2 linked regions of the Lacrimispora indolis DSM 755 genome follow. The protein of the gene in region 2 interacts with the protein of the main gene of each other region in a pairwise test. Links are inferred from orthologs where the notes say so. Each region holds a gene or a part of one and is shown on either strand. Other genes may lie near its edges.

What was found.
Region 1: the proteins of ftsZ (region 2) and K401_RS0124465 interact in binary tests that used the Bacillus subtilis proteins (3 or more experiments, as listed by UniProt). The link is inferred for Lacrimispora indolis DSM 755 from one-to-one orthologs.

Annotation. Positions count from the first base shown.
Region 1 is NZ_AZUI01000001.1:5,020,607-5,028,557, reverse strand. The notes cover bases 1-2,929. They hold K401_RS0124465 (cell division protein SepF), read right to left. Parts: upstream 1,760-2,929; coding sequence 1,241-1,759; downstream 1-1,240. Other genes in these bases: K401_RS0124455 (biotin/lipoyl attachment domain-containing protein), read right to left, coding at 2,696-2,929; K401_RS0124460 (YggS family pyridoxal phosphate-dependent enzyme), read right to left, coding at 1,987-2,679; aroB (3-dehydroquinate synthase), read right to left, coding at 1-963. In the rest of the region: more of K401_RS0124455, read right to left, coding at 2,930-4,135; K401_RS0124450 (hypothetical protein), read right to left, coding at 4,339-4,758; K401_RS0124445 (D-alanyl-D-alanine carboxypeptidase family protein), read right to left, coding at 4,848-5,816; mgsA (methylglyoxal synthase), read right to left, coding at 5,831-6,226; K401_RS0124435 (FtsW/RodA/SpoVE family cell cycle protein), read right to left, coding at 6,244-7,368; cell division topological specificity factor MinE, read right to left, coding at 7,371-7,649; septum site-determining protein MinD, read right to left, coding at 7,661-7,951. UniProt on the Bacillus subtilis protein: Cell division protein that is part of the divisome complex and is recruited early to the Z-ring. Probably stimulates Z-ring formation, perhaps through the cross-linking of FtsZ protofilaments. Its function overlaps with FtsA.
Region 2 is NZ_AZUI01000001.1:4,341,016-4,348,913, reverse strand. The notes cover bases 2,925-5,800. They hold ftsZ (cell division protein FtsZ), read right to left. Parts: upstream 5,097-5,800; coding sequence 3,753-5,096; downstream 2,925-3,752. Other genes in these bases: K401_RS0120885 (cell division protein FtsQ/DivIB), read right to left, coding at 5,215-5,800; K401_RS0120895 (helix-turn-helix domain-containing protein), read right to left, coding at 3,348-3,674; K401_RS0120900 (hypothetical protein), read right to left, coding at 2,925-3,332. Also shown: K401_RS0120915 (homocysteine S-methyltransferase family protein), read right to left, coding at 1-478; K401_RS0120910 (vitamin B12 dependent-methionine synthase activation domain-containing protein), read right to left, coding at 502-1,149; metF (methylenetetrahydrofolate reductase [NAD(P)H]), read right to left, coding at 1,223-2,080; more of K401_RS0120900, read right to left, coding at 2,235-2,924; more of K401_RS0120885, read right to left, coding at 5,801-5,943; murA (UDP-N-acetylglucosamine 1-carboxyvinyltransferase), read right to left, coding at 5,940-7,190; K401_RS0120875 (FtsW/RodA/SpoVE family cell cycle protein), read right to left, coding at 7,259-7,898. UniProt on the Bacillus subtilis protein: Essential cell division protein that forms a contractile ring structure (Z ring) at the future cell division site. The regulation of the ring assembly controls the timing and the location of cell division.

The sequences.
Region 1 (7,951 bases), 680 kb from region 2 along the record:
TCTTGTAGTGAGAACAATATTTTCCGGGGAAAGTCCGCCCACTGTAACAGGCATGCCAAATTCCTCCATTACTGTTAACAGTCTTGGAAGCTCTTCTTCCCGGATCATTCCTCTTTTTATGGAAATTGCCATGGCAGCGATGCAGCCAAGGCCTACGCAATGGCCATGCAGCAGCCGGAAGTCAGAAAGCTTTTCTATGGCATGGCCAAGGGTATGTCCCAGATTTAAAAGAGCCCGTTCTCCCTGTTCGGTGGGGTCTTTTTCTACCACATCACGCTTGATCCGGTTGCTTGCAAGCACCATTTCACTTAATACAGTTAAATCCCTGTTCCGGATCTTAAGGGCGTGTTCCATAAGCCATTCGTAATATAATGCGTCTTTAATCAACCCATGCTTGACGACCTCTCCCATTCCTGAAGAAAACTGTTCTTCTGAAAGAGTTTTTAAGGATGCAATATTGGAATAAACCAGCTTTGGCATGTGAAAGGCTCCTACCATATTTTTGTAGGAGTCAAAATCAACGCCGGTTTTCCCGCCGATGCTGGAATCCACCTGGGACAGCAGGGTGGTAGGCACCTGGATGAAGGATATTCCCCGCAGATAGGTGGCTGCTCCATAACCGCATAAATCCCCTACAACGCCCCCGCCTAAGGCCAGCAGATAATCATGGCGGTCAAACTGCTTTAAAATAAGGGTTTCATATAAGTTCCTGACTGTATCCAGATTTTTGTTCTCTTCTCCGGCAGGGAAAATAAAGTGTTCTGTTTTTTTACAGCAGTCAGAAACAATGGTTTCTACCTCCTCAAGGTAGAGAGGGGCAACATTGGAATCCGTGACAATACAGACCTTGCGGTCTTCCAAGTTTAACTTTTTCAGTTCTTCCTTCAACCCGTTAAACCCAGTTTCCATGACAATCTCATAAATTAAGGTACCGTTCATGTGTACCGGAATTCTATATCCCATGATATTCTCCTCTTTCTTGTCCATGTTTTTGGACAGCCAGGCATGCCCGCAGGACGTTCCTCTTTTTTGTCCATGTTTTATTTAACTTATAAGCATGTCCCAAGGGCGTTCATCCGCTGTATTATTTTATATCCCTATATCATGGAAGAAAGCAAACAATCTTCCGTCCCGCTCCCTCCATTGCAATGCTGCAACGATTTGAGGAAGGGGGTAATGTGGAAAATCGTCTGCTTGTACCATTCAAAGAAATGTATGATGTCTTTTTTACAGAAATCTGTTAAAGGCGTAAATTCATCCCGCCCATGTCCAGGCTTCCATTATTTAACAGGTCCTGAAAATCACCGGAGAGCTCAACGGATTCCGGCGTTGCTATGAATATGTAATTTGATATCTTCTGCAAATTACCATTCATGGAGTAAGTGGCGCCTGAGGTAAAGTCGATGATTCTCTGGGCGACTTCCGTATGAATGCCCTCCATATTTAGGACAACAGCCTTTCCGGCCAGCATATAATCGCAAATTTCCTTTGCATCTTCAATGGAGGTCGGTTTTACCATGGATACTTCCATCGTACGGCTCTGCTTCATAGGCACTACCTTTGGAGAACGGGACAGAAAACGAGGCTTTTGCTCATACTCTTCTTCATCCTCGTAGTAATCCTCTTCACTCTTTTTTGAAAAAAGGGTCCTTTTCGCAGGTTTATCGTTTTCATCTTCGTAATCATCATCTAAATAGTAATCGTCATCTTCTGTATCATTTAAGCGCATGCTATCCATCAGTTTGCCTAAAATGCTCATACTTCATTCTCTCCAATCTTATGCCATGGCCCTAAGCCGGAAAATAACTTTCCAGTGCCCAGACATATAATCTCACTAAATTCATGTCTGATCTGCACAGCAGAATCTGCTCCGCTTCTCTCCCACTCATTAAGTGTTCATATAATACAGCTTATCCGAACTTGCAAAGCAAGTAAGGATAAAAGAGGCGTTCTTTGCCCCGTCCATCCGATTATGGGAAGTGCTTTTTACTTCCCATAATATCTTGTACCGAAAATTCCGGTACCGACTCTTACCAGAGTAGCACCTTCTTCTATGGCGACTTCATAGTCTCCGGTCATACCCATTGAGAGCGTATTCATATTAACATTATCAATGTTTTTGCTTTGCATGTCAACATAAAATTGTCTTAATTTTTTAAAAACTGGGCGATTTTCTTCAGAATTTTCTACAAAAGGTGCAATAGTCATAAGACCTTTTATCCTTACATGGGGAAGCCTGGCGATTTGGCGAATGGCGCTTTCCGTCTCCTCCAGTTTAAATCCAAATTTGCTTTCCTCTTCTGCCACATTCACTTCCAGAAGAATATCCGCAACCAAATCCTTTCTGGCCGCATCCTCTTCAATCTGCTCTGCCAGGCGGATGGAATCCACGCTGTGGATCAGCACGGCTTTATCAATGACTTGTTTCACTTTATTCCGCTGCAAATGACCGATCATGTGCCACCGGATATCCTCCGGAAGGGCAAGGTGTTTTTCACACAGCTCCTGCACTTTATTTTCTCCAAAATCCCGGCATCCGGCAGAGTAAGCCTCTGATACCATGGAAGCCGGCTTTGTCTTGCTTACCGCTATTAAGGTTACTTCTTCCGGATTTCTTCCAGCTCTCTTACAGGCAGCCAAAATCCGGCTGTTCACTTCTTCCAGATTTTCCTTTACCAAACCAATCACCTCTTATTTATTTATAAATTAGTTCCCCTTCACTGACAGACTCTGCATTCAAGACGATGTGATCGTATACTGCCAGCCCATAGGTCATGTTCTTTTTCACTGTGTAGTATTCATCATTGGAAGCCAGTACATCAATCTGCTTAAAGACAGCATACCCTTTGTTTATGTTATATACTCCCTGAAGGGAAGCGCTTGTCCCGATCTGATACCGTTCCGTGGAATTAGGCTTTACAATATAATCTCCAGACTTAAAGCCATCTTCTGCTCCCATTTCAATATAATAATTGTTTCCTTCGGAATAATAAATCTCCGTAGGGACAAAGACAACAGAAGTCCCTGATTGGGAATAGATCTCCTTGTTAAAACCGGTGGACTGGCTGTCGCCGCCCTGGGTAACATATTCCATGGGGACCAGATAAAAATCTTTTTTCGTAACGGCCGTAACAGGAATCTTTAATCCATCCACCCGGTCGGAAACTATTTCAAAGTCAACATACCGGTCAGATGCAAATTGAACCATGTACTTATCAAAATCCAGTTTTCCAAAGGTTTTTCCATCGGTTCCGGTCAACACGGAAAAGCTTCCGGATGCCCTTAACCCCCGCCCGGAAAATTCTATGGTAAGACTTGTTTTGTCTCCGTAGGATTTGGCGTCTTCTTCTGTCATTGGAAACACAATGGACCACAAATCGGAAGAGATGATTTTATAGACAGGAGCGCCCTTTTCTATCAGTTTTCCGGATTTTGTAATGGTCTTTGTATAGGTGCTGCGGTCAAATGCAGTCTCTGAGATCGCATTTGGCTGAAGTCCTTCATAGGAATCCACTCCATAGGAGACAATGCCCGCCTTGTCCGCTTTTACCTGTTCAAAATTAATGCCCGCCTGATCCATCCGGTCTCCAAGGTTATCCAGAGCATTAAAATTCATGTATTCCATGACTTCGGCTTCCAGGGCGTATTTCGTATCATAGACGGAATGGAACTGGTTATTATCATAAGTAAGGCTGAATGCGGTCAGCTGCTTTTTCAGTTCAGAAAGATTCTCCGGAGTCAGTGTAACCTTTTCCTCTGAATTTTCTGCAAGAAAAGAGGTGAGATTTCCTGTCTCGTCAATGGAATAAACCCGGGTGCCGTTGGAAGCCCGTTTTCCTTCCCTTACATAGTAATTCACATAGCCGGAACGGTCTGCATTCTTCACTTCTTCCTGCCGGAGGATGATTCCCGTGTAGTTCTTGTTATTAACGATACTGCCTTCCTGTACTTCATAAAACTGTACTTTATCTCTTCGGATATAGGCAGTAACACTGAATACCATATAAACAAAGATCAACGCAAAGATGATCATGCCAACATTAATATTCAGAGGCCGCCGGTACCGGATGATCTTTTTATTCTTCTTTGGGTGGGCAGCCCGTTTTAATGGCTGCAGTACCTTCTGTTTTACCAACCTGGCGCCTCCTTTCCCTATTCCTGCCCATGCTCTCTGGGCATAAAGGTATACCCGTAGGGTGTTTCCCTATTTCTGCCCATGCTCTTTGGGCATAAAGGTATACCCAGGGCATTCCTTTCTAGTATTATAAAAGGAAAACCCAAAAAATTCAAGCAAAACAAAGGAGACTGCCGTGCAGCCCCCTTTTCTTTCATGTATGATTATAATGAAACAACCACATTGGCCTTGGCATTCTCAGGCATATTCTCTGCATCCATGGAAACGCTGAGAACAAAGGTTACGTGATACTTTTCACCGATTTTTTCCAAAGTTGCAATGGTCTCAGAAATGTCTTCCCCTTCTAAGCAGGCCAGCTTTAAAAAGCTGTCAAAAAACATCATTTCCAAATCATGATCCTGGGATATGATACCACAGATAAAACCTATAAATCCTTCGCTGGATGTAATCGGATACTCATTGACATTAATGAGACGGATCTTGTTGCTTAATTCGTACATATGCTTGGAACTTTTGTCCAGGTACGCAATAGAACCCTTTGATTCTTTTACAATGGAATTAGCTCTGTCTAACAGATGTTTTGTCTTCCCCTTACCCTTTTTTCCTGCTATTATCTGCACCATAGCAATCTCCTCCTTGCGTTATATAATTTGTATAAAAAGTCTATTCGGATTAATATAATTATAGTACAAATCAATAAGAAAGGCAATGACTATTCTACAATTTTATTCAATATATTTGTCATATTATCGTAGAGGCCTGCATGGTTGGGCGCTTTTAAAACTACGGTAACATATTCCCGATCAGCGGAATCCGAGCTTCCCATGATCAGACAGCTTCCGGCCGCTTTTGTTGTACCTGTTTTTCCTCCCAGGACGGTAAGGCCCTCCGGCATCTTCCGCTCTCCTGTCATATACCAGTTGGTACCTTTCCAGGTGGCATTTACCGGGTTTCCTGCTCCATCCTGATAGGTGGCAGCATATTCTGTTGTATCGATGATCTTGCGAAATTCGGGATACTTTAAAGCTTCGTTGAAGATTAAGTACAGGTCATAAGCCGTAGTATAGTGATTTTCATCGTTCAGCCCGTGAGGGTTGAGGAAATGAGTGCCAGTGGCCCCGATCCTCTTCGCTTCATCATTCATCATTTGAGAAAACTGATCAATTCCACCGGCCATATGGGTTGCAATGGCAGCTCCTGCATCATTTCCTGAAGGAAGCATGAGACCATATAATAGCTGTTCCATGGTGAGCTTATCCCCCGGCCTTATTCCGCATAAGCTGGCACCGGCTTCCGTAATGACGGCATCTCCGGTTACCGTGACCTCATCGGTTAAGTTTCCGTACTTCAAAGCAATAAGAGCTGTCATGGTCTTTGTGATGCTTGCAGGATACAGCCGCTCAAAAGGATTCTTTGCAAACAGGACCTTTTTATCTGTCAGATCAAAGACAGCGGCAGCTTCGGCAGTGACCGCATTATCCTGGCCGGAAGTATCCTCTGCCACGATGCAGAGATCATGGGCAAAGGGCTCCGATTTGCCTGACACTGCACTGGACTGATAAAGAGCGGTCCTTTCTGAAAACACATAAGGATTTTCAAGGCTCTTTAAACCGGCGCAGCCTGTGAGAAATACACTACATAAGGCAATGCAGCCTGATTTTACAAAAACTCTTTTCTTCACGGAATCTACCTCTGTTATTTATACATCTCACGCCATTCCAAGTCACCGCGATCCAGAGACTTGATCAAAAGCTCTGCGGTGGCCAGATTGGTTGCAAGAGGAATGTTGTGCATATCACAGGTACTCATAATGTTTACGATATCCGGTTCATGAGACTTTGGTGTGAGGGGATCTCTTAAAAAGATGACCAGATCGATCTCATTGTGTTCAATCTGGGACCCTAACTGCTGCTCACCGCCCAGATGTCCTGCCAGATACTTGTGAACATTTAAGTTTGTTACCTCTTCAATCAGACGTCCGGTAGTTCCTGTAGCATATAACATGTGTTTACTTAAAATTCCCCTGTAGGCAATGCAGAAATTCTGCATAAGTTTTTTCTTTGAATCATGTGCAACTAGTCCTATATTCATGACGATATACCTCCTTATTAATTACCGATTTTGCGTTGAAGCCCAACATTCAGTACCAATCCCATACCCATAAAAATGCTGATGAGCGAACTGACTCCCGAGCTGATAAAGGGGAGCGGAAGGCCTGTATTGGGAAATATTTGTGTTGCCACGGCGATATTGGCAAAGGCCTGAAAGCCGATTAAGGCTGCCATGCCGGTACAAATCAGTTTTCCTGACATATCCTTGGATTTGGATGCCAAATAAAGACATTCAAATACAACCAAACCAATAAGAACAATGACGATAACGCTGCCTCGAAATCCCATCTCTTCGCCTATAATGGCAAAAATAAAGTCGGTTTCTCCGGCTGATAAGAAATTTCCATCTTTCACCGATGCAATGGTTGTATTAAAAAGTCCTTTCCCTTGAAGCTGTCCGGAACTGATTGCCATAATTGAATTTTTTTGCTGGTACAGATTTTCGGCATACTGCTCTGCATGAGGATAAATCCATGCAAGGATACGCCGTGCCTGATAGTCGTGGATAAAAGGGATCAGACCCTTAGTCAGCAGAAATATGAAAAGCGCTCCTGCCGGTATTGCTACGGCAAGGACGCCGCCGATCCACCGGTAGCTGATTCCTGCGGAAAATACCATGCACAGAATAATGATGGACACCACAAGGCTGGTGGATAAGTTGGGTTCCGCAAAAATAAGGCCGATGGGAATGGCCGCAAACAAGGCGGCCAAGCCTATCATCACCGGCGTGTTCAGCCTTTCCTGGTATTTGCTCCAATACCAGGAAAAGAACACGATTAATCCAATTTTTACGAACTCAGACGGCTGTATCCGTCCGATACCGGGAATGTTGATCCACCTGGTAGCCCCTCCGGCCGTATGTCCCATAACAAGAACAGCACCCAGCAAAAGGATGCAGACTGCATAATCCAGAGCATAAAGCTTTATGAGTTTATGATAGTCTATGATGGAAAGCCCGATAGCAAGGGCAAATCCCACCATCACGCCGATAATCTGTTTTGTCACTGTAGCAGAATCCTGGTTGGAGGCGCTGGCCACCACAAGAATTCCAATAACGGACAGCGACAGCATGTACAAAACTAACCGGTAATTATAGTATTTAAAATTGTAGTCAGAAAACATAATTAGTATATCCCCTTTTCAGGTACATCGCGAATAGGGATGTTTGCATAAAGCACCGGTGTAAAGCGTTCGCAATCCGGCTGTTTCAGCTTTTTCATCTGTATCTCTATTCTGTCGGAATCTATATCCATGTATCTTGAAACAACACGGACCATATCGTCTTTTATCATCTGCATGATCTCAGGAGAACAATCAGCCTTGTCCGCAACCAGCAAAAGTTTCAGACGATTTCTTGCAATTTCTCCTGAATTCTTCTTGCGGAATACAGGAAGCAGGCTCATACCACACCCTCCTATGCTCTTTTTAGGAGGTGCGAGAGCTTAAAGAACAGGCCTTCACGCACTGCCGGATTATGAAGGGGGATATTTTCCCCGGTAATCCGCCTGCAGATATCCATATAAGCCTGTCCAGCCGGGGTTCCCATACCAACAAGAGGTTCTCCCTGGTTTGAGGAAATGACGATGTCCTCGTCATCCGGCACAGCGCCGATAATATCAACGGCAAGGATGTCCATGACGTCGTCAAGAGACATCATGTCTCCCCTTTTCACCATATCCGCCCGAATGCGGTTTACGATGAGTTC
Region 2 (7,898 bases):
CATAGCTGTCGCTCATGGTCTCAATGAGCACCAGGTCCGCGCCTTCCTTCTCTCCGATCCTAACTACCTGGGAAAACATCTGGTAGGCATCTTCAAAATCCAAATCTCCCAAAGGCTTTAAAAGCTTTCCAGTAGGACCTAAATCAAGTGCAATATACCCCTTTTTCTTTCCAGCCGGAAAGACAGCCGTTTCAACCGCTTTTTTTGCATTTTTTAACGCCGCAGTCACCACCTCTTCCAGATCAAATTCTGCTCCTTTGTGGAATTTCAGACCATTGGCCCCAAAGGTATTTGTCTTTATGATGTCTGCCCCCGCTTCCAGATAATCACGATGAAGCTTTGTAATAATATCCGGGTGCTTTACATTCCATGTCTCCGGCAGTTCTCCCGGTTCTAAGCCGCTGGCCTGCAAAAGACTTCCTGTTCCGCCGTCAAAAAATACGATCCGTTTCTTTATCTCTTCTAAAATTCCTGCCATAGGTTCCTCCATCTGCATTTGTATCATTCATTTCTCCGGTATGCACAGTCCGTCTTTACACAGGATTCGCATCCCTTTATCTCACAGCGGTAAGGTTTCCCGCTAACTCCCATGACCGCAGTGACAGACTTGGAAGGCGTCATGAGAAGGCTGTCCGTAAGCATAATCCCGATCCTTTTAGGTGTTTCCAGAACCGCAGTAATATTCCTCTGGCACTCTAAGGGAAAGTCTCCGTAGCCAGGGCTGAATCTGGGCCTTAAATACAGCTTCCTGTCCTCATACTCCTGCTTCAGCTTCCGGTTCTCTTCGTCACAATATTCCTCAATCATGGCAGCTGCAGCAGCCTGCATGATAACAGCTTTGCTCATCTGCAGCTTTGTATATTTATGCAGGAGCACATCAACCCCCGCGCCTAAAGTGGCGGCAAATAAGATCACCTGTTCACAATCGGCTAAGTTCCTGCTTAAATTCCGGCTTCTGGTCTTAAATACGGTGAAATCGATTGTGTCATGGTCAAGCAGTTCCAGGGGATATACCCGGCTTATGCTTTTTGGGGATGCAGCTGCCGTAAGCTCTCTGACGCATTCTTCAATCAAAGCATTTACGGTTTCATCCCCTTCATTTTTCCCGTATCCCAGATACCGCCGGATCTCCTTTCGGCTGATTTCCATTGATATTCCTCCGTTTTTCATTTTAAAACGGGCCCGACTCTTTTAAAAGGAGCCGGACCCAGATTGAAAGGAATCACAGTATCTCAGAAAGGTTCTCCTTGATTTTTAACGCCACATCCGGCTTATTCATGGAATAAACGTGAATGGCATTTACTCCGTTGGCGATAAGGTCAATGATCTGTTCTGTGGCATAGGCGATTCCTGCCTGTTTCATAGCTGCCGGATTCTCTCCGAACCTGTCTACAATAGCCTTAAAACGGGAAGGCAGATAGGTTCCTGACAGCTGGCAGCTTCGGATGATCTGCCTCACATTGGTCACAGGCATGATCCCTGCAACCACCGGAACGGTAACACCCTTTTCCCGGATTCGGTACAGGTAATTGTATAAAATATTATTGTCAAAAAACATCTGGGTGGTAACAAAATCACATCCTGCTTCCACCTTCTGTTTTAAGTAATCCATATCAATGGTCTTGCTGGCGGATTCTACATGGCCTTCCGGATAACAGGCAGCGCCAATGCAAAAATCCCCTGCCTCTTTTATTTCCCTGATCAGCTCAGAGGCGTAATTGTATTCTCTCTTAACAGGAGCATCAGCAGGCATATCTCCCCGGAGAGCCAGCACATTTTCTATTCCGGCCTTTTTCAGTTCACCAAGGACCTGGTGCACCTTATCCTTGGTGGAAGAAACACAGGTCAGATGAGCCAGAGCCGTCACATGGTACTCATGGTGCAAGGCAGAAGCGATATCAACGGTATACCGGCTGGTTCCCCCGCCTGCCCCGTATGTGACACTCATGAAAGCCGGATTCAGCTTTGCGATCTCCGCCGCCGCCCGTTCCACTGATTCATATTTATCCTCGGTTTTAGGAGGAAATACTTCAAAGGACAAGGTAGGCTTCCCCTGGCTCAATATGTCTTTAATTTTCATGCTGTCTGTCTCCTGTCTTTGGTCTCATTATTACTGCCATGCACTTTGGGCACAGCGCACCCCGCTTCATTGGGCGTAAGGGTATACCCACAAAATGTTGCATTTATCTTTTAACACTTTACCACAAAAAACTGAATTCCGCAATATATCCTGTTTACGTTTCCTGGCTTTCCATCACCTGAGGATTGCTGTAAGAAACGTAGATCCTGATCCCATCATTGGTAAGATAAGCGTTGATATCAAACAGCCCTTCCATAATGTATATTCCATCTTCCTGCCATTCCTTTGTCCTGGCCTGTTCCATAATGGCCGGGATGCTGCTTTCTTCCTGGGGGATTCCGGCGCCTGTTTCCGTAAGCCTTAAAAACTCCTCTAAAAAGACAAGGGAAACCTCCCTGTCCTTTAAGGAAGAGATATAGTCATGAAGCTCCCCTGTAGCCGTATCATAATTGATATCAACATACTGGAATACGTATTCTTCATCGCTTGGATCCAGCTGGCTGGTCACCTCATCCTCAAAAGAGAAGCTTTCTACTGTCTCATAATAGGATATAGGACCGTCTTCTTCTTCAAAAATATAATTGTCAGAATAAACCGCTCCATCTTCCACCTGATAGCCATAGTCTGTCTCTTTAAAAAACTGCCCCATGGCTGCCGCGATCTGCCTGCCGTCAGCAGGAAAATGAATATAGCCGGTACAAGGTTCTCCGGAAGCTTTTACTTCCTCTTCTTCAAGCTCTGTAAAACCGGAATCATCGTAGGGAACCGCTGTTTCATAAGTGCTGTAATTGCTTTTATCTTCCATCAACTGGCCTACGGTTCCAATGACCTTTGGAACGGCATTTAAAACAACCATCAGGGTAAGAAACCCTGCCAGAGGCGCCAGAGGCTTCCTCCCCTTTTTTGCCTGCCCTGGCTGGGAAGGTCTGGAAGGATTATGGCCGGCAGCAGGCCTGACAGGCGTTCTCGTCTCCTGAGGTCTGGGGGATACCGGTCTCTGAAGCACACTCTTCTGCCTGGCCGGACTCTGGGTATTCCCTTTTTGCTGATTCCCCTGAGCATTCCCTCTCTGTTGGTTTCCCTGCCTGTCCGTCTTGGGAATATTACGTTCTTCATCATAAGAGGGTCGTCTTTCATTTAAATAATAATCTGTTTTCCACAGAATGGGCCGTCGGACCATCCTCCTGCACCGGGGACAGTAATTCATTTCGTTTACCGGAAGATCACAAACCGGACAAATCTTTTTCATCATCCTTAATCCCTCCTTCTAACCCAGCACCAGATGAGCCACTGCAATCTCGTCATCCTCCCTGAAGCCCTGGGCACAAACCTGTATATCATAAACGTATTTCTCTTGAAAGCCTGTAATGGAAGCAATCTCCGGAATGCTCTTTCCTTCCTGAGCCAAGACCAGCACCTGATGGACATCCCCAATTGTCTTTTTTAACAGTTCATCGTTTTGGCCGGAAGGTTCAAAGCCAGCGGTCTCCTTGTCAGATTCCGTGATAAAATCTTCCAAAGACAGATTCTTTTCATTTTCCTTGCTGTTATAATAATCCTCTGAAATCTCCCAATCCTGTTCTTTCTCTGACATTCTGCCACTCCTTTCCTCGGGTGTTTCAAAAACAGGCAGGTTCATCGGAACCTGCCTGATTATGTAGCTTCATAAGTTTTATCTTTTATTTCTTAAAAAATCCGGAATGTTGATCTGAACTTCCTTGTTCACGGTTGGACGATAGGGCTGTCCGCCTCCCTGAGGAGGAGTACCCTGGGCATTATTCTGTCCCTGATAATTGGGCTTAGTATAGTTTCCGGCTCCGTAGTTCTGGTTTCCATAATTCTGGTTATTATAGTTGCTGTTGTTATTTGGATAATTCTGATTATTATAAGCCGGGTTGGAATAATTGGCATTTCCGTAGTTAGGATTATAGTTCTGGTTATATCCGGGAGTTGCTGCAGTAGCGGCTGCCTCCTGATTCACGGCCTGGTTCTGAGCTGCTGCTTTTGGCTGTTTATAGTTAGGATTGGAAAAATTCGTCATGACCTTGGACACCGGAGTCTCAGACTGGAGGTCCAGACCGGTTGCGATCACGGTAATGCTGGCTTCGTCATGAGCATTCTCATCATACATTGCTCCAAAAATAATGTTTGCTTCATCTCCTGCCATCTCCTGGACATAGCTGGCAGCCTCATTTGCTTCCACCAGGCTGATATCACCGGAAATGTTAATGATGACATGAGAAGCGCCCTCAATGGTAGTCTCAAGCAACGGACTGGATACCGCCTGCTTTACGGCTTCCAATGCCTTTTCATCACCCTTTGCCCTGCCGATACCGATATGGGCAATGCCCTTGTCTGTCATTACTGTCTGAACATCTGCAAAGTCCAGGTTAATGAGTCCCGGCACATTGATTAAATCTGTAATGCCCTGTACGGCCTGCTGAAGGACTTCATCTGCTTTTTTTAAGGCATCCGGCATGGTGGTGCGCCTGTCCACGATTTCCAGAAGACGGTCATTAGGGATTACGATTAATGTATCTACACTCTCTTTTAAACGTTCAATACCGTTATTTGCATTGCTCATACGGGTCCTTGCTTCAAAACGGAAAGGTTTTGTCACAACGCCCACAGTAAGAATTCCCATATCCTTTGCGATCTTGGCCACAACAGGAGCTGCTCCGGTACCAGTACCGCCGCCCATTCCGCAGGTAACGAATACCATATCCGCACCCTTCATGGCCTGGGCCAGATCGTCCGCATTCTCCTCTGCCGCTTTTTCACCGATCTCCGGCTTGGCGCCTGCACCAAGACCTTTTGTCAGTTTCTCTCCGATCTGCATGGCTGTAGGAGCCTTGCAAAACTGCAGAGCCTGCTTGTCCGTATTGATTCCAAGAAATTCAACACCAGCTATATTCTCATCGATCATGCGGTTCACCGCATTGTTACCTGCACCGCCTACTCCGATTACCAGAATTCTTGCCGCATTATCCGCCTCATTTATCTTAATCTCTAACAAGATTATATCCTCCTTTAACCATAAACAGCTTACTCTATAAACCTAATTAATATAATATTTGATTTTCACGAAAATATCAACCATTTTTTAAACAAAATTCCAAGCAAATTATGTAAATTCATTTATTCTTCACAAACCTGTAAGAAGTGACAGTATCCGCCTCATCATATGTATCAAGATAAAGGGTCCCTGATAATCCTCCCAAAACAGGAAGCTGGTTCTTTAACTCGGAGATTTTTCCATTCATCTGGTCATTGCTTCCAAGAAAAACCTTAATATCTCCCATGAAAAGAGTCGCATCTCCCCGGGAATCATACCGGATCTGGTCAACCGGAATTTCCTTGGTTGATAAAAGCTGGGTCAGGTTCAGGATCTCACTGAAGATCTTCCCTTTTTCCACCGGCAGGGGCTGGTGCAGAGCGATATGTCCGAACTGCAGCCCCGTAACCCACGGAATACCGTCAAGCTTTCCGCTGGAGCTTTCCACAACGATGCCATCCTTGTCAAAATACATATAGCTGCCCATATAGGAGACATAACCTACCACGGACTTCTCATAGACGATCACTTCAACCTTTACCGGGCTTTGGAATACGATTTTGTAGTCCTCCACAAAAGGGATCTGTTCATGCTTTCTAAAACGATCCTTATAGAGACAAAAAACCGCATTCCGGTCCCAGCCGTCCTTAAATATAAAATCAACAATCTGCTCCGATGTGTACTTTTTATTGCCGCTCACCGTAATATCCCTGATCTGCAGTGACAAAAAAATGACTGTTCCCAGAAATATCACGGCGGCTGCAATTCCAAATTTAATTCTTCTTCTGCTTTTTCTTAAATCTTTCATTCCATCCCTCTGATCGCTGCACCAAGACTGCTTAAGTCGCTGCAGATGTCTACATATCCCCGTTCAATATGGTGGCACTCATGGATCTCAGTCACGCCTTCACAGGCAAGACCTGCAACCACAAGGGCCGCGCCTCCCCGCAGATCTGTGGCAGTTACCCGGTTTCCCTTTAAAGGATAAAGCCCGCGCACCACAGCCCTTTTTCCTTCTATTATAATATCTGCCCCAAGCTTCTGCAACTCCTTTGCTGTCCCAAAACGTCCTTCAAAAATGGTTTCTTTCAGCCTGCCGGTGCCTTTTGATGAGGCCATGACAGCCATTAACTGCGACTGAAGATCCGTGGGAAATCCCGGATAAGGTTCTGTCATAACATCTATGCAGTCAGGACGCCCTCTCATGGATACCTCCAACTGGTTTTCATACTGTTTTATATCAGCACCCATTTTTTCAGTAAGAGTAAGAACAGAGGTTAAATGCCCGGGTTGGATTCCCTGGAGCACAATATTTCCTTCAGCAGCCATAACAGCCATTAAATAAGTTCCTGCAACAATCCTGTCACCTGCCACAGTAAATTCAGAATCACAAAGCTCTTTTACGCCCGTGACCGCCAGCCTGGAAGTACCGGTCCCATGGATTTTGGCGCCCATATTGTTTAAGAATTCACAAAGAGTAATGATCTCCGGTTCCTTTGCAGCTCCATGGATGACAGTTACCCCCTGGGCATATACAGCAGCCATCAGGGCGTTTTCCGTAGCTCCCACGCTTGGAAAGGGAAAATAAATATCGGCGCCCATCAGCCGATCCGCGGACGCCAGAAGCTTATCACCCTTTTCCTCAATGACCGCCCCAAGTTTCCGAAAGGCAGACAAGTGCAGGCCAATGGGTCGTTCCCCTATGGAACACCCTCCGGGAAAGCTGGTGACCGCATTCCCGGTCCTTCCAAGGAGCGGACCAGACAGCATAATAGAGGAGCGCATGCTCTTTATATACGCTTCCGGTATTTCCGCCTGTGTCAGAGTCGATGCATTAATTGTCAAGGAATGGCCGTCAAAGCCGCATATACAGCCAATATGCTCAAGTATCCCCAGCATACAGAACACATCCTGTATCCTGGGGACATTATGAATCACTGTTGTACCTTTATGGAGAACCGCTGCTGCCATCATGGGCAGAACAGCATTTTTGGAACCCTGAATTTTTATCTCACCTTTTAAGGATCGTAACCCCTGGACCTGTATGACTGACAATCCGGTACCTCCCATGGCTTCTTATATACTATCCTATGTTAAGAGTGAGAGAATGGTTTCACATCCTATTATTTTTCCAGCTTTATCTGGTTGGAAACGCTTAAAACCATGCCCATTTCCATCATTAGAAAAAGGACTGAAGTACCTCCATAGCTGATAAAGGGAAGGGTGATGCCCGTATTTGGTATGGTGTTGGTAACAACCGCAATATTCAAAATAACCTGTATGGCAATATGCCCCATGACGCCTACAACCAGCAAAGCTCCGAACAGATCCGGCGCATTATCCGCAATGAGCATGAAACGGTAAATCATAAAAAGGAATATCAGAATCACGGAAACAGCTCCGAAAAGACCAAGCTCCTCACAGATAATGGAAAAAATCATGTCGTTTTGTGCCTCCGGCACAAACCCCATCTTCTGTATGCTCTCTCCTAAGCCTCTGCCTACCAGACCGCCGGAACCTATGGCATAAAGCCCCTGAAGCACCTGATAGCCTCCTGTGGAGGGATAAGCCTCCGGTTCCAGCCATACCAGGATACGGCCCAGCTGGTAGTCATGAAGGATATTAAGCTTTTCCAGGACAGTGGCCATTGGCCCGGCAAAAGCCAGTAAGCCTACCCCCCCTAAACCGCAGGCAAAAAACGGCCATTTCTTTTTACAGGACACAAACAGCATGACAAAAGCAATCCCGGCAATGATGATTCCG